DNA from 3 places in the Paenarthrobacter sp. TE3676 genome. Region 3 is predicted to be linked to each of the others. Evidence: predicted binding sites of a transcription regulator. Region 3 holds the regulator's gene; each other region holds the start of a gene.
The links. The regulator Rex, encoded in region 3, represses fermentation and respiration genes when NADH is low (regulators of the CRP and FNR family bind a similar motif). The targets are predictions, from matches to a motif close to CTTGTGAANNNNTTCACAAG.
Positions count from the first base shown of each region.

Region 1: the regulator Rex is predicted to act here: its motif matches at 2,014-2,033, upstream of ACZ881_RS04515 (queuosine precursor transporter).
Region 2: the regulator Rex is predicted to act here: its motif matches at 2,524-2,543, upstream of ACZ881_RS02275 (glyceraldehyde-3-phosphate dehydrogenase).

Region 1 is NZ_JBWBQU010000002.1:141,940-147,607, reverse strand. Features, by position in the region: gene ACZ881_RS04530 (hypothetical protein) at 1-245, opposite strand, end outside; gene ACZ881_RS04525 (TIGR01777 family oxidoreductase) at 387-1,301, opposite strand; gene ACZ881_RS04520 (TetR/AcrR family transcriptional regulator) at 1,298-1,960, opposite strand; gene ACZ881_RS04515 (queuosine precursor transporter) at 2,273-2,983, shown strand; gene tgt (tRNA guanosine(34) transglycosylase Tgt) at 3,065-4,336, opposite strand; gene ACZ881_RS04505 (SRPBCC family protein) at 4,465-5,175, opposite strand; gene ACZ881_RS04500 (DUF6707 family protein) at 5,248-5,668, opposite strand, start outside.
Region 2 is NZ_JBWBQU010000001.1:460,213-465,880, forward strand. Features, by position in the region: gene ACZ881_RS02255 (Nif3-like dinuclear metal center hexameric protein) at 1-430, shown strand, start outside; gene ACZ881_RS02260 (zinc ribbon domain-containing protein) at 520-1,257, shown strand; gene ACZ881_RS02265 (YaaA family protein) at 1,288-2,052, opposite strand; RNA gene rnpB (RNase P RNA component class A) at 2,110-2,501, shown strand; gene ACZ881_RS02275 (glyceraldehyde-3-phosphate dehydrogenase) at 2,765-4,252, shown strand; gene ACZ881_RS02280 (hypothetical protein) at 4,326-4,535, shown strand; gene ACZ881_RS02285 (HNH endonuclease family protein) at 4,659-5,459, shown strand; gene ACZ881_RS02290 (acyltransferase domain-containing protein) at 5,444-5,668, opposite strand, start outside.
Region 3 is NZ_JBWBQU010000003.1:99,437-105,104, forward strand. Features, by position in the region: gene ACZ881_RS08035 (HAD family hydrolase) at 218-1,078, opposite strand; gene ACZ881_RS08040 (glutaredoxin family protein) at 1,311-1,565, shown strand; gene ACZ881_RS08045 (redox-sensing transcriptional repressor Rex) at 1,641-2,348, shown strand; gene ACZ881_RS08050 (hypothetical protein) at 2,396-3,151, opposite strand; gene ACZ881_RS08055 (hypothetical protein) at 3,150-3,353, shown strand; gene ACZ881_RS08060 (hypothetical protein) at 3,414-4,115, opposite strand; gene ACZ881_RS08065 (YceI family protein) at 4,282-4,833, opposite strand; gene ACZ881_RS08070 (histidine phosphatase family protein) at 5,041-5,668, shown strand, end outside.

The DNA of each region.
Region 1 (5,668 bases), on a different contig from region 3:
AAGGAACCTACCGCGGCACCAACTGCCCAGACTGGGAGCAGGCTGTAGATGAAAAAGACAACGGCCCACTCGGGACTCTGGCTGGACAGCAACACGCAGAACGTCAAGTGCGCTACGGCGATGCCCAGCGTCAGTCCCTTCCCTCCCAGCACCACCCGATCCTTCGGTCCGTAGCGCCATCCAGTGGATGGGCTCCCTGTTGCCGGCGCGTACTCTTCATCGATTGACCAAGGGTTCTGGCTCATGACTACCTCCGAGTGATGTGAGCGAGCGGTCGGCTGAAGGGGTGATTATGTGAGCGAGCGGTCGGCTGAAGGGGTGATTATGTGAGCGAGCGTTCGGCTGAAGGGGTGATTATGTGAGCGAGCGTTCGGCTGAAGGGGTGATTATGTGAGCGAGCGTTCGGCTCTGCCCTCGGTGATCGCGTTGAGGGCACCGGCCAGGGTTGGGTGCTTAAACGCGAACCCGGCGTCGAGCAGTTTCCGGGGCTCCACCCATCGGCTCTTCAGCACAAGCTCTGTTTGAGTACGGATCAGGATGGCGCCGGCTTCAAGGAGCCACGCGGGTGTTGGGATGCCGAACGGAATACCCGCGCTTTGCCGGACGTGTGACATCAGCTCGCGGTTGTCCACAGGATAGGGTGTTGCCGCGTTCACCGGTCCGGTCAGCTCAGCGTGGGCGTGCACGAACATCACCGTCCTGAACAGGTCCTCCACATGGATCCAGCTAAACTTCTGGTTTCCCGGGCCCATAGGTCCGCCCAAGCCAAACCGGGCAAGGTTCCGGAGGGGGCTCATGACACCACCGGCCCCCAGGACGATCGCAATGCGCAGCGGCACCTTCCGCGTTGCCGGAACAACAGCAGCCGCCAACTCATCCTCCCAAGCCCGGGCCACGTCCACGGAGAACCCGCTGCCCAATTCGCCCGAGACCTCTGACTGTGGGTGATCTTCCGCGTGCCGGTAGATGGTTCCGGTACTTGAGTTGATCCAGGTCATAGGTGGTTCAGCGCACGCAGCAATCGCCCGCCCCAGGGTCCGCGTGGTCAACACCCGGGAGTCCAGAATCTCCCGCCGGTGCCGCTCGTCGTAGCGGCAATTCACGGAGCGTCCGGCGAGGTTCACCAGCAGATCGGCGCCGTCCAGCGCTTTGGTGATGGCGCCGTCGTCGTTCCAGTGGGCGTCAGCCGACGCGTCCCGCCCAACGGTCCGGACCTGCCACCCCTCGGCAGTGAACCGCTGCTTGAAGTAGCCGCCAATGAAGCCGGTGGCACCAGCGATCACCACTGACCGCGGGCTCATGAGTCTGCCTTGACGCTGCGCACGAGCCCAAGGACGTCGTCGAACACTTTGCTGACGCCGGGAATCTTCGCGAGCGACAGGCCCCGCGCCACAAGTGGTGCCGCGCCATCGATCAGCTTGCGCGTGCGGCGTTGATCCTCGGAGCGGTCGTAAACCCAGAACAGCGCGACGCCCATGTACGCCAGCCACAGCAATTCGGGCAGATCCCCGCGCAGCTTTTTCGCGACGGCGGGGGAGGAGCCCTCGACGGCGGACCGGAAGATCGCGAGCGAGGCCGCGCGGGCGGCGGTGGACGCCTCACCGAACGGGTTGACGGGCGACGACGGCCGGATCGCCGTCGCGATGAAATCGGAACCGAACTGGTGGTACGGAGACATGACGTCCACTCCTGTGTGCAGAACTGCTTTGAGGCGCCCGGCGAGATCATGGATGCCTTCGAGTGCCTGCGCCGCCACTACGGCGTGTTCTTCCTGCACTTGGATGTAGAGCTCCTGGACGAGTTCGTCCTTTGACGCGAAGTAGTAGTAGGCGTTGCCGACCGAGACTCCGGCCTCCTGGGCGATGGCGCGCATGGTGGTCTTTTCGAAGCCGATTTCACGGAACATCTTCAGTGCGACATCGGCCACCAGCTGGCGGGTCTGTTCACTCTTTGCTGCCATTCGGTCCACCTCGCGGAAAGTTTTGAACGTGTTCAAGAATAAGTATGGCATCATTTCTGAACGTGTTCAAAAGCGGGTTAGTGAGCGAGCGTTTGATTCAAGCACGTGGGAGGTGAGCGAGCGTTTGATTTAAGCACGTGGGAGGTGAGCGAGCGTTGGGGTCAAGCACGTGGGAGGTGAGCGAGCGTTGGGGATGAAGGAGTGGGAGAATGGAACCGGTGCCGGGCCGGATGCCCCACCAACCCACAGTGCTAATACAGCGGGGTTCCCTCACCAGGGAGCCTGCGCGAACCACTACGAAATGGATGACCCATGCCCTCGCCCTCAGGCTCCAGTACTTTGAGCAAGCCCGCTCCGCGCTTCGCTTCCATCGGTTCCCCGTATTTCGGCATCATGCTGGCCATTATGGCCGTGGTGCTGATCCTGTCCAACATCGGCGCTTCCAAGGGCGTGGTGATCGGGCCGATTATCACTGACGGCGGGTTCTTCCTCTTCCCGATCGCCTACATCCTGGGTGACGTGATGAGCGAGGTCTACGGTTTCAAGGTGGCGCGCAAAGCCATCATCACTTCGTTCGCGCTCTCGGTGTTCGCATCGCTCTGCTACTGGATCATCATCGTGCTTCCCGGCTTCAGCGACGAGTACGGCACCGCAAAGCAAGCAGCCATCGAAGGTGCTCTGGGCCCGGTTCCGCTGATCGTCCTCGGTTCACTGCTCGCTTTCCTGGCCGGGCAGACCATCAATTCCTGGATCCTGGTGAAGATGAAGGCGCGCACGGGCGAGAAGTCACTGTGGGCGCGCCTGATGGGCTCGTCCGTGGTGGGCGAGTTCGTGGATACCCTGATCTTCTGCACCATCGCGGCGTCGGTCATCGGCATCACGGACTTCGGTTCGTTCCTGAACTACGTCCTGGTTGGCTTCGTCTACAAGACGGCCGTGGAATTCCTGTTCGTCCCCGTCACCGTGCTGGTTGTTGGCTGGATCAAGAAGCGCGAGCCCAGCTACGGGGTAGCTGCAGCCTAGCCTCGGGCCGAGATCGCCGGAACCGTGTGAGTTCGCCGGAAGTTTCCGCACGCTCACGCAGGCTTCCGGCGATCTCGACGCCTACGAGTAGTACCGGCCCAGGGTCTCTGCCTTGAACTCGAAGAAGTCCCCGGATTCGATGGCCAAGCGGGCATCGTCCACCATCTTCACCACGAAGCGCTCGTTGTGGATGGAGATCAAGGTAGCCGAGAGCATTTCCTTGGCCTTGAACAGGTGGTGGATGTAGGCCCGTGAATAGTTCACGCAGGTGTAGCAGTCGCATCCTTCCTGCAACGGGCCAAAGTCGGTTTTATAGCGGGCCCCGCTCAGGTTGAACCGGCCAAAGGGTGTGTAGAACGCCGAGTTTCGGGCAACACGTGTGGGGGAGACGCAGTCGAACGTGTCGGCGCCGTTCTCGATGGCCGTGAAGATGTCGTCCGGTTCGGAGATGCCCAGCAGGTGCCGCGGCTTGTTTTCGGGCAGTTCCTCGTTGCACCAGCGCACAATCGTGCCCAGGTTTTCCTTCTCCAGAGCACCGCCGATCCCGTACCCGTCAAAGGGCATGGCACCCAAATCCTGGCATGCCTTGCGTCGGAGGTCCTCGTATTGGGCGCCCTGGATGACGCCGAACAACGCCTGATACGGCTTGTCCACGCGGGATGAAGTCAATGACGCATGCTCCTCAAGGCAGCGCAAAGCCCAGAGCCGCGTCCGTTCCAGCGATTCCTCCTGGTACGCACGCGAGTTCTGCAGCGTTGTGAGTTCGTCGAAGGCGAACATGATGTCTGCGCCGATCTGGTGCTGGACCTGCATGGAGATCTCGGGGGAGAAGCGGTGCCGGTCTCCGTTCAGGTGCGATTTGAACCAGACACCGTCGTCGTCAATATGCGCCAGCCGCTCCTTGCCGGGCGCTACTGCGTCATCCGGACCGGAGCTGTCCACGTTCTTCATATCGATGACCTTCTTGAACCCCGAGCCCAGGCTCATCACCTGGAATCCGCCGGAGTCGGTGAACGTCGGCCCCGCCCAGTTCATGAACGCGCCAAGCCCGCCAGCGGCGTCGAGAATCTCCGGCCCCGGCTGTAGGTACAGATGGTAGGCGTTGGCAAGCACAGCCTGCGCACCGAGCTCGGCGATGGACTCCGGCAGCACCGCCTTCACGGTTGCCTTGGTCCCGACGGCGATGAACGCGGGCGTCTGAATGGTCCCGTGCGGTGTGGTGATGGTTCCGGTTCGGCCTAGGAAAGCGCCGCCGTTGGCGTCTACCTGAGCGTCCGACGGCGAGCACGTTTCCGTGAGGCGCTTACCCACCGAGAAGGAGAACTCGGATTGCCGGGCAGTCAGCCCTGGCAACCCGGGGAGCGCAGGCGGAGTGGAAGCCGGAACAGCAGAAGGATCGGACAAAGACGCAGAAGCAGGAAGGGAAGCTGGCACGCTACCAAGTGTGCCAGCTTTACCGCGGGTAACCTGCCGAAAAACCCCTACGAACCGTAGCTCTCAGCCTTCCACTTGTCCCACGAGGACCTGATGTCCGCCAAGGTGTGGGCCCCCAAATCGTAGGTGGAGGCAATCACCATGGAACCGCCGTCGGGCCTTTTCTCCGGAATCGGCAGTTGCTCAGCGACGATCAGCAGCCCGTCCCCGTGCTCGGCGTAGCTGTGGACGGTGAGGCCCACCTGGTGCCGGCTCTTGAACCAGACCTTGCCGGAGATCTTCTCACCCGTGGCAAGCGTGAGCGAGTATTCCTCTCCAACAGGCGGTAAATCCCCAAGCCCCAGCTTCTCAATCGCCGGCCCGCCTTTACCCGGCAGGGAGATGAAATGGGTCCGCCGGTGCCCGTGGGGGTGCCGTTCCAGCGCGAACCGCAGCTGATGCAGGAACGTGAGCCAACCCTGAGTGATGTCCTCATCCCACTCGGCCCATTCCGAGTTGTGATCGAGGGCGGCCCTGGTGACCCGCACTTCTGTGCCACCGGAGACCGGATGGAGCTCAAAGACGTCACCGCCGTTGACGGTCAGGCTCGTGTGATCGGGCCCCTCCACAACATCGGTGTTGAAGTAGATCTGTTTGATTTCGTCGGCGAGGTCGTCGGCTTCCCAGCCGTGCCATTGAGCCACCAACGACGGTTCACGCAGCATTGTCCAAACCTGCTGCGCGTCGGCATTAACCACAACGCTCAGATTGTTCGTCATGGCCCCGAATCTACCGCCGTTGGCGCCCACATAACAGGTCTTGATATTCCCTAAGAATCGGTACAGGGGAAGCTAGGCGCGCACCGACTCAAGTTCATTGCCGATCCGCCTGGCCAGCTCGTCCTCGTCGATGGTCTTCGATCCACCGTGGGCACGCAGGAACATCAGCGCCTCGAGCCGGAGGAACCGCCATTCACGCTCAGCTTCGTGGTTCCCGTTGTCGATTGCACGGAAGATTTCCTTGTCGTACAGGTTGGGTTCGTTCAGCGAACGTTGCCTGACCCGGGCATTGATCCGGGCCTTGAAGGGGTCTTCTTCCTGCGACTCGGGGGCGCGCAACAATTTTTCGTAAACAGCGGCGCGCTCGGCTTGTCCGGCTTCGCGGCAAATGAAACTGGATAGCGCCAAGGCACGTTCGATCGATGCCCAGCGGTCCAGGTTGCCGTCAAAGGGCAGCACATTCAGCAAATCGGCGACTGCCAAAGCGTGGTCT
Region 2 (5,668 bases), on a different contig from region 3:
CATCGGCAGGGTGGGGGACCTACCTGAACTTGAGACGCTCGGTGATTTCGCAGCGCGCGTCTTTGAGATGCTGCCCGCTGTCGCCGGGGGAGTCCGGGTGGCTGGCGATAAAGACGGCCTGGTCCGGCGTGTCGCAGTTTGCGGTGGAGCCGGGGACAGCCTGTTCGACGCCGTTCGGGCCAGCCATGCGGATGTGTACGTCACGGCAGACATGCGTCACCACCCGGCATCGGAGGCCCGCGAAGGGGCCACAAACGGCCGGCCCTACCTGATCGATGTTTCGCACTTTGCCAGTGAATGGCTGTGGCTGCCTGCAGCCGCCGAAGCGCTGGGTAACGTGCTCGCAGACCAGGGCTACGACGTCGAGATCCGCGTCAGCGGCACCAACAGCGACCCATGGGACTTCATACTCACTCCCGGCGGGGACTAGAGTCTAGAAAGATACGGGCAGCCCTGACAGATAGTGGCGGTCCGGCCGGACCTGATCCCCAGGACCGGTGGCGATTAGCGGAGGTAAGCGTGGCGAAAGCAGCACCGGCAGAACAATTGAAATTGCTTGAACTGCAGGGGCTCGATGCCAAGCTCAGGTCGCTTGCCGGCCGACGGAAGGTTCTGGAAACAGATCCACGCATCACGGACCTCACGGATGCGTTGAACGTGGCCAACGGCGAACTTGGCGCTGCCAAGGTTGCCGTCCACGACGCCGAGGCCGAACTTCGCCGTGCGGAAGCCGACGTTGAGCAGGTAGCCACCCGCATTCAACGCGACGAGACCCGGCTCAACAGCGGCACCGGCCTGTCCAAGGACCTGGTGGCGCTGCAGAGCGACATTGCCTCACTCAATAAGCGCCGTTCGGACCTAGAAGACGTGGAACTCGAAATCCTGGAGCGCCTGGATACGTTGCGGGAGCGTCAGGCTGCCCAGCAGGCGATCGTGGACGACATCCAGGGCTCGTTCGGCAGCATCCGGGCTGAGCTGGACGAGGCTATTGCAGAGATTGCCGCTGAAGAAACCGTGGTCCGCGGGCAACGTGCCGCTTTCGCGGAATCACTGGACGCGGGAGTGCTTGCCATCTACGAGAAGACCATTACCAAGCGGGGAGTCGGTGCAGCCCGGCTGTTCCACGGTAAGTCCGAAGGCTCCGGCATGATGCTCAGCCCCGGCGACCTTGCCGAAGTCAAAGCAGCCGCAGAGGACGACATTGTTTTTTGCCCGGACTCAGGTGTCATCCTGGTCCGTTCGGCGGAGTGGAACTGACGCAGCCCAACCTCAGCTGGGCGGGAGCAGTCAGTTGGACAGGATGATGTTGAGGGCGTGCGGCTTTCGGTCCGTTCCCTCAACAAGTTCTGTTCTCCAGATTTCCCGCGCGGCCTTCAGGAGCTGATCCGGGGTTGCCGGCGCCTTGCCACGCCGGGTCAGCAAGTGTCGCGCCAGTTCCCCGCGGGTGTGTTTGGCGAAGTGGCTGACAACCGTGCGCTTGCCGTTCGCCTCGTTGAAGACGTTGACATTGACTGTCTGCGTCGCCGGGGGAGCCCAGGCCGCGGCGTAGGTGCTGGAGCGGCAATCGACCAGGAGCTCACCTTCAGCACGTGAGGCGAGGGCGGCGTTAAGCTGCGGCTTCCAGTAGGAGGCGAGGCGTCCGAGGTCGGGCAGTGCAGTTCCCATGGACAACCGGTAGGCGGGCACATGGTCGCCAAAGCCGATGGCGCCCCACAGTGCGGAAACCACCAGGATGGATTCGTTCGCCTTCCGGCGCTGCGTCGGGGTCATGGTGTTGTAGCCAAGGGCGTCATACAGAACCCCTGAATAGACCTGATGCGCGGGAGCGGCCGGTTCGGCATGCAGCCGCGTATTACGTTCGACGTCGTCCCGCAGCGAGGCGCCGACCCCCAACAGCGCAAGTGCATCCTCGTGCGCGCTCACCGTGCCCAACGCTTCCAGTACTTTTGCCCGGTGCGGGTTCAGCTCAGGGAAGCTGAGCGATTCCCAGTTGATGGAGGGACCGTTGGCAGCGGGGGTCTTGCCTTCGGAAGGCGGCAGCAGAATCAGCACCCGTCGATATTACCGGGGTCTTTGGGTGGTCCCAACGCCGGTAGACTGGACGGCGGATGGGTCGACCAGGCGGTCGCGCGTCACGAAAGTGGCTCGAGGAACGTCCGGGCTCCGTAGAGCAGGGTGGTGGGTAACGCCCACTCGGGGTAACCCGCAGGCCAGTGCCACAGAGAAGAGACCGCCTGGGCGTCGTGATGTTTGCATCGCAGCGCAGCAGGTAAGGGTGAAACGGTGGTGTAAGAGACCACCAGCTCCCTGGGTGACCGGGGAGGCTAGGTAAACCCCACCCGGAGCAAGGCCAGACAGGACACGCTTGAGGGCTGCTCGCCCGAGTGTCCGGGTAGGCTGCTGGAGGGCGTCGGCAACGGCGTTCGTAGATGGATGGCCGCCACTCCCTTTCCGGTAACGGCAGGGGATGACAGAACCCGGCGTATCGGTCGACCCATCCATTTATTACTCCCGAATTTCCGCCGTGTGAGTGATTTCACGCCGCGGGGCGGCCTTCACCGCTTCCTTCCGCCCTAGAATGGTTACTGAACGTAGATGTTCTGCCGCCGGGACTGCGTTCGCAGCCGGCGGATTTTCTTTGCTCTCGTTCAAGGCGCTGTGGGTGGACCGAAGCCCGCCGGCGCATGAGCCGCAGGACTACTCCGGGCGGCCGCTGCCATCTGCATACGAAGACGTATGTGGTTGACCCAAGGAAGGTAGTTCTGTGAGCCAGACGTCAGATTCTTGTCTTGATAAGTGGATGGGCCGGGAGGCTCTCGCCGAGGCCATGATTCCGGTGATCGGCCGGTTGTACCGGGAAAACAACGTGGTCACGAGCATCCACGGCCGGAGCCTGATCAACAAGTCCACCATGAACATCCTGAAGGCCCACCGCTTTGCGCGCCGGATGAGCAACCACGAGCTGCTGCTCGAAGAGACCGCACCGCTGCTGAACGCCCTGTCCGAGCTGGAACTCGGCGCAGCCGCCATTGATATCGCACGTTTGACAGAGAAGTTCCGGGCCGAAGGCAACGGCGCCTCGCTGGATGAGTACCTCCGTGCCGAGCTCGCCGAAATCGTGGGAAAGCGTGGCGCAGACGACCGCACCAGCACCGACGTCGTTCTTTACGGCTTTGGCCGCATTGGCCGCCTCCTGGCCCGCATCCTCATTGAGAAGGCCGGTGGCGGGCACGGCCTGCGACTCCGCGCGATCGTAGTGCGCAAGGGGGCCGAGAACGATCTTGTGAAGCGCGCCAGCCTGCTGCGCCGCGACTCGGTGCATGGTTCCTTCGAAGGCACCATCCGCGTGGACGAGGAAGCCAACACCATCACCGCCAACGGCGTGCAAATCCAAGTCATCTACTCGGACAACCCGGCCACTGTGGACTACACGGCCTTCGGTATCAAGGACGCCCTGGTGGTGGACAACACGGGCCGCTGGCGCGACGCCGAGGGTCTCTCCCAGCACCTGCAGAGCAAGGGTGCTTCCCGTGTGCTGCTCACTGCACCGGGCAAGGGTGAGCTGAAGAACATCGTCCACGGCATCAACCACCGGGACATCTCCGATGATGACAAGATCGTCACCGCGGCATCCTGCACTACCAACGCCATTACGCCGGTGCTGAAAGCCATCAACGACAAGTTCGGCATCATCCACGGCCACGTTGAGACTGTGCACTCCTTCACCAATGACCAGAACCTGATCGACAACTTCCACAAGGGCGATCGCCGCGGCCGTTCCGCGGCCCTGAACATGGTCATCACGGAGACTGGTGCCGCCAAGGCCGTAGCCAAGGCACTTCCGGAACTGCAGGGCAAGCTCACGGGCAATGCCATCCGCGTTCCTACTCCGGATGTTTCCATGGCCATCCTGAACCTCAACCTTGAAAAGGGAACCACCCGCGACGAAGTCAACGACTTCCTCCGTGAGATGTCCCTGCACTCCGATCTTCGCAAGCAGATCGACTACATCGACTCTCCCGATGTTGTCTCCACTGACTTCGTTGGCTCACGCCGCGCGGGCATCGTTGATGGCCTCGCAACGATTTCCAATGACAAGAACCTCGTTCTGTACGTCTGGTACGACAACGAGTTCGGCTACTCCTGCCAGGTTGTCCGTGTCATGGAAGAAATGGCCGGCGTCAACCCGCCGTCGTTCCCGGCACGCGACGTGGTTGCTCCCATCGCAGTGCTTGAAGGCGCTGGAGCCTAAGCACGCCGAAGTATTCACGGGTTTCCCGGCTGAGTCACTGGTATCAGCCGGGAAACCTGACCAAAATGGGTTCATGGAAAACGAATCAACGTTGGAACATGAGACCACCCTGGAGCACGCCCTGGACGTCGCAAAGGCCAACCACAAACAGGCCCAAAAACTTCTGGATCAAGCTATTTCAGCCAACGCTTCCGGCGACGTCCCGGATCAGCGCGTGGAACAACTGCGAGGCCTCCTCGCGCTGGCAACAGAGGACCTGCAGCGCGTAATGCGTGAGCAATAACCCACTGAAGCATCACATCTGCGCAGTGTGACTTCTCCTGCACACTGTGGATATCGACTCTGACTGTCGGGGCAATGTCCTACGCTCGTAGGACATTGCTGTTTCCCCACTGGATGGAGTCCCTTGAGTATCACGTGGTCTGCCTACAAACGCGCGCGGCGACGGTCACGTCAGGCGTGGGCCATTCTGGGACTGGCCGCCGCAACCGTGGTGGCAGGGCTTTCCTGGTATTTCACCACAGGACAATTCACGGCCGCGGAACCATGGGCCGCCGGCCCTAGTGAAGCGCCCGTCTACAATCCCGGCTGGATGAAACCCCTTCGCGGTGGGGTGCCCGTTGCCCCGGAAAAGGCGAGTGACGCCTTGGAGCGACTCCCGGTAAAAGGGCGCGCGGCCAAATCGGACTACGATAGGGCCGCATTCGGGCAAGCCTGGGCGGACGCTGACCGGAATGGGTGCGACACCAGAAACGACATTCTCCGGAGGGACCTTTCGGCGGTCGAATTCACGGAAGGCTCATCGTGCAAGGTTGCCGGTGGCAGCTTTCACGAACCATACACGGGGGCGCAGGTGACTTTCCGGAGAGGCCAGGACACCAGCGCTGCAGTTCAAATCGATCATGTGGTGGCCCTCGCCGACGCCTGGCAAAAGGGCGCCCAGCAGCTTACTGTGCAGCAGCGGCAAATATTCGCGAACGATCCGCTGAACCTGATCGCCGCCGACGGTCCCGCCAATGTCAAGAAGGGCGCAGGTGACGCGGCCACGTGGTTGCCGGCTAACAAGAATTTTCGTTGCCACTACGTCGCCCGGCAGGTCTCCGTGAAAGCGGCCTATAAGCTCTGGATTACGCAGGCCGAAAAGGACGCCATGAAGCGGGTTTTGTCCTCGTGCCCGGAACAGCAAACCATCTACAATGCCAGGTGACCGTGCCCCAGTTGCCAGATGCCGCCGTCGTCTATCCGCTCCAGGACCACGCGCTGGAGTGAGGTTTCCCGCGGGAGCTTATCCAAGTCGTGGAGTCCCCGCTGCCTGAAAGTGAAGTAGATGGCATCCGTAGGAGCATCAGTGCAGCGGTCGAGCGTGAAACGTCCGGCAAACGACGCGATGTTGCTGTCCGGCAGGCGCTCGACGAG
Region 3 (5,668 bases):
CTGCATACCGGCATTCTTGCCCAGAAACCCTTGAGCCGTCGGAAGTTATCCACAGGCTGATCGAGGTCCACGCAGGATGTGAGAGAGCGTTGGGTTTATGCGCGAGGGATGTGAGAGAGCGTTGGGTTTATGCGCGAGGGATGTGAGAGAGCGTTGGGTTTATGCGCGAGGGATGTGAGAGAGCGTTGGGTTTAAGCGCGAGGGATGTGAGAGAGCGTCAGATGCGGGGACCACGGAACTTTGAGAACCCGCGCCACAGCCCATACACAGCTCCGCCGACGGTCGCGGCTTTGAGGCCGAGCGTGGCCGCGCGGCGTCCGGAGCGGAAATCGTAAACGGGCCAATTGTTCTCACGAGCGTGCCGCCGAAGCTTCGCATCGGGGTTGATCACCACGGGGTGACCCACCATGGTGAGCAAAGGAATGTCGTTGGCGGAGTCGCTGTAGGCCCAGCAATGGTCCAGATCCAATCCCTCGCGATCGGCAACGAGTTGGACCGCGATCGCCTTGGCAGGTCCGTGGAGGATGTCCCCCACGAGCTTCCCCGTGTACACACCTTCGTCGACCTCACCCACTGTGCCCAAGGCGCCGGTTAGGCCGAGCCGGGTGGAAATGACAGTGGCCACCTCAATAGGCGTAGCCGTCACGAGCCACACCTTCCGGCCGACCCGAAGGTGCTGTTCTGCCAGCGCCTTGGTTCCCGGCCAGATCCGTGACTCGATCATTTCGTCATAGACCTCTTCGCCCAAGGCCTTGATGTCATCAACAGTGATGCCGGCAGCAAGGGTCAGCGCGGAGTCGCGTACAGAGTGGACGTCTTCCATGTTTTCGCCGCGCATGACGAACTTGAACTGCTTCCAAGCGAACCCGGCGGCCTGGGAAAGTGTGAACGCTTTGCGTTCGTACATTTTGCGCGCCACGTGGAAGAGGCTTGCGCCCTTCATCAACGTATTGTCGACGTCGAAGAAGGCGGCTTCGCCAGCGTGCTTCCGCACGAGATCCTGTTTTGCCGCGTCCCGCTGCGCGGTGTTTTGCACCAAGGCATCTGCGACCACGGCGGCGTTCTTCTCCTCGGGCATGCCTTGAGTCTAGTCAATCGCCGGGAACTGCGTTGAGGGCGCACGGGCGGACTCGCCGAAGGGGTTGGGGTGTGAGTGAGGGTTGGTGGGAAGGGGTTGGGGTGTGAGTGAGGGTTGGTGGGAAGGGGGTGGGGTGTGAGTGAGGGTTGGTGGGAAGGGGGTGGGGTGTGAGTGAGGGTTGGTGGGAAGGGGTTGGGGTGTGAGTGAGCGTTGGGGCGGCTACCTTTGAGACATGGCTATTCCCGACGTCGTCCTTCTGACCAAAGCTGACTGCCACCTCTGCACGGAAGCGCGTGCCGCCGTCGAGCGCGTCACGAAAAGCCTTGGCGTGCAGTGGACCGAGCAGAAGATCGACGCCGACCCCCAACTCCAGGAGCGCTTCGCAGAGGAAATTCCTGTGGTGCTGGTTGACGGCATCCAGCGGGATTTTTGGAAGATCGATGAGGAACGGCTCACCCGCACACTGAAGAAAGTCCTGGAAGGCTGAGGTGGGGTTACCCGCAGGTAATGGCTTTTGTTGAGTCCCGCCGAGGGTCATAGAGTGGAACAACAAAGCGACGCAATGGAGAATACCGTGACTGCGCTGGAACCGTCCCCGGACGCAACAACCGGGGAAAACGAACCTGCCACCAAGCAGATCCCGCCCGCGGCTGTGGCCCGGATGACTCTCTATTTGCGCGCGCTCAACTCTCTCTTGGCCGAGGGTGTGGAACGCGTTTCCTCGGAAGCGTTGGCGGAGGCATCAGGCGTCAGTTCATCCACGCTCCGCAAAGACCTCTCCTACGTCGGCTCGTACGGGACCCGGGGCGTTGGCTATGAAGTCCAGTACTTGAGCCGGCACATAGCCGCCGCACTCGGCCTGACCCACGACTGGAAGGTCGCGATTGTGGGTGCCGGTAACCTCGGCAAAGCCCTTGCACGGTATGGCGGCTTCGAGTCCCGGGGGTTCGACGTTGTGGCCATCTTTGACGCGGACCCCATGGTGATCGGCAACGAGGTGGGCTGGCTGCGGGTGAGTGATTCGGCCGAGCTGGAGCGCGTCCTGGAACGGACCCACACCAACATGGTGGTGCTGGCGTTGCCTGCGACCGTGGCCCAGGCTGTCTGCGACCGCGTCATTGCTGCCGGAATCCGGAGCATCCTGAGCTTCGCCCCGGTGCTCCTGCAGGTCCCCCCGCACGTCAACCTCCGCAAGGTGGATATGGCAACCGAACTCCAGATCTTGGCCTACCACGCACAACGGGCGCAGACACCGGGTCAGGCTGTTTAGCCTTTTCCGGGTCCGCGCCCGCGTTTAATGCTTGGAAACGTGAGGGTTTAGCGACCGTAGGGGTTCTGGTACGGGTTTCCGAAAGGCTGGGCCTTACGGAAGTACGGAGCCGACGCCGGCAGGTACAGCATGACGATCGCTGCAACGCCCAGCAGGATCACGATGAGCTGCATGATGCCGTAGGTTGCGCCGAACTGGAACAGACCGGTGAGGCCCAGAACAGAGATGGCAGCGAACACGGTGCCCAGGATCCGTGCCCAGTTCTTGCCCTTCCGGACGGGGAAGGCGACCAGCGCGTAAAGTCCCAATGAGAAGATGGCACCGACAATGGCGCCCACTGCGATAGCACCGCGCATCCCCTCAATGGATTCCGCGGGGAACTCAGTGCCCTGCTGTGCAGCCTGCTGGTTCATCACGTTGATGAAGGAATCGGCTCCGGTGGTGGCCAGGAGCAGTGAGCTGATGGCAGACAGGATGCCTGCTGCAATGATCATCCAGAACGCGTAGTTCACCATTGGAGGGATAGTCGTAGGACCGGGCTGCTGGCTCGGCCAGTTGTTGCCCTGGCCATACTGCGGAGCTCCGGGAGCCTGGCCATACGGGGAAGTCTGCTGCCCGTACTGGGGTGCGGCGGGGGACTGCTGCCCGTACTGGGGTGCGGCGGGGGACTGCTGCCCGTACTGCGGTGCGGCGGGCTGACCGTACTGGGGTGCCGGAGGCTGCGGCGCGGAAGGCTGGGCGCCGTGCTGCTCGGGCTTGTTGTCGTCGCCCGGATTTGAGGGCGGGTACGGAGGGTTGCTCATGGCATTCCTTTGCTTGTTCGACTGCTGGTGCGGCCGCCGGGATCAGCAAAATGACCCTGCCCCCAGCGTGGTTCTGGTACCACCGTACCTCCAGCGTCCGACACTGCAGATGATCACACGCAGGTATTTCAAGCTCACTGGAAAAATCATCATCTCGGCTTACGCCTTCATGATGAAGGCCGCGGGATCCGAAAGGATCTGACCGCGGCCTTCAGTCTCGCTCTACCGCCGATATCGCACGACGACGGCAGTTGAGTCAGTGCTAAGCGTGGCCCTTCACAGTCTTGAACCAGAGCTGCGCATTGGGCAGCCACATCAAGACAACGGCGACTGCGCTCACCAGGAAACCGAACCAGTTGCCGCCCAGGCCCATCCCGGAGCCGCCACCATTTACCGCTCCGAAAATGGCCAGTAGCAAGGAAACGCCGGCCAGGATGGTCAAGGCGAGGCGTGCCCACTCTTTGCCTTCCTTCATTTTCATGGCCAGGATCACTTGGGCGGCGGCGACCGCCAAAGTGAGCAGGAGGAGGATCATGGCGATGGCGGCGAATGCCGGAGCGAACGCGAAGGCAGCGATTACGGCAAAGAAAGCGATGAGGCCAAACAGCAGGCCCAGGAGTCCGGAGATCACCCAAATGAAGTAGGAAACTTTCAGCTCCGTCGGCAGGCCCTGGGTTTTGAACATTCCCGAGAAGCCGCCTTGAGGCATGACGTCGTTGAAGCTACGCGGTCCGTCAGTGGGCATTTCGAAGTGGAAACCGGACTGTCCGGGGGCGGGCTGGCCTGGTCCGGGCTGTGAGTATTGCCCCGGTTGCGACGGCGGCTGGTAGCCCTGCGGGGGTTGGTAACCCTGGGGCGGTTGGTAGCCCTGCGGAGGCTGGTGACCCGCAGGAGGAACATTGCCGGGCTGCGGAGGCTGGGAGCCGGGCTGCTGTGGCTGTGGTGTTTCGTCTGGGGTACTCATGGCATCACTTTAGACCGCAGGTTGAAGGATGCATAGGAAATTCGGAGCCAACGCGCAGCTAAATACAGGCTGTTTGCCGAACAATTGCGGGGTGACTTCCCTTTACGCGAAACGGCGCCCCTCACAGCGTGAACTGTGCAGGGCGCCGTTTGCTGAGGCGTGCGGGCTACGCGGCAGCCGGTGCGATGAAGGCGAGCTCGAGGTTGATGACTACCTTGTCGCTGACCAGGACGCCGCCGGCTTCGAGGACGGCGTTCCACGTGAGGCCGAAGTCCTTGCGGCTGATGGTGGTTTCGCCGGAAACGCCGGCGCGGGTGTTGCCGAACGGATCCACGGCCACACCGTTGAATTCGGTCTCGATGGAAACTTCCTTGGTCACGCCCTTGATTGTGAGATCGCCCACGAGGTCAAAGCTGTTGCCGTTGGCCTTGACGTGGCGCGACACGAAGGTGATTTCCGGGAACTTCTCCACATCGAAGAAGTCTTCGCCCTTGACGTGGCCGTCGCGGTTGACGTCTCCGGAGTCGAAACTGGCGGTCTGGATGGTGGCGGTGACCTTGGAATCGGTCAGCGTTTCGCCAACTTCCAGGGTGGCAGCAGCATCCTTGAACTGGCCGCGGACCTTGCTGATGCCTGCGTGGCGGACGGTGAAGCCGATCTCGCTGTGGGAGGCGTCGAGGGCCCAGGTGCCGGTGGTAACGGAAGCGGGGAGAGTCATCATGGTGTTGCTCCTATATCGAGTGGTAGGTACTGCTTGCTTGCCTGGTCGAGCTCATTGCTTGAAGCGTCAACCGAGCTTCGTATCCAGTATAAACATGCATATGCATCTTTTATTCCAACTCCGTGGAACATTTCGGGAAAACTTTGAGTTCTACTAGCGGTAGAAGATTTCGGATCGCCCCGCTTCTTTGAGAAACTGGTAAACATGCCCCAAGCAACTGTCCATCTGCTTCGCCATGGCGAGGTCCACAATCCCGACGCCGTCCTCTATGGCCGACTGCCGGAATTCCACCTCTCCGAACGTGGCCGGGAGATGGCTCGGATGCTGGCGGACCACTTCACGGCCCGCGTCAACCAGGGCGCCAAGATTGTTCATTTGGTAGCCTCGCCGCTCACGCGCGCCCAGGAAACGGCCATGCCCACGGCCGAGGCACTGAACCTGGAGATCACCACCGAGCCGCGCATTATCGAAGCAGAGAACCACTTCGAGGGACTCCACCCCACCAAGAGCGAGTTCCTGAAGCCCAAGCACTGGATCTACTTCCGGAATCCGTTGCGCCCTTCATGGGGTGAGCCCTACAAGGAGCAGGCAGCCCGCGTGCTGGCCGCGGTTGAAGACGCACGTGTGAAGGCCATCGAACTTGGCGGCGACGGCGCCGAAGCCATTCTGGTCAGCCACCAACTTCCCATTTGGTCCACCCGGTTGACTGCCGAGGGCCGCCGCCTGGCACATGACCCCCGTAAGCGCGAATGCACCCTCACGTCGTTGACGTCCCTAACACTCGACGACGACGGCAAGATCATGCGCGTTGAGTACACCGAGCCCGCAGCCG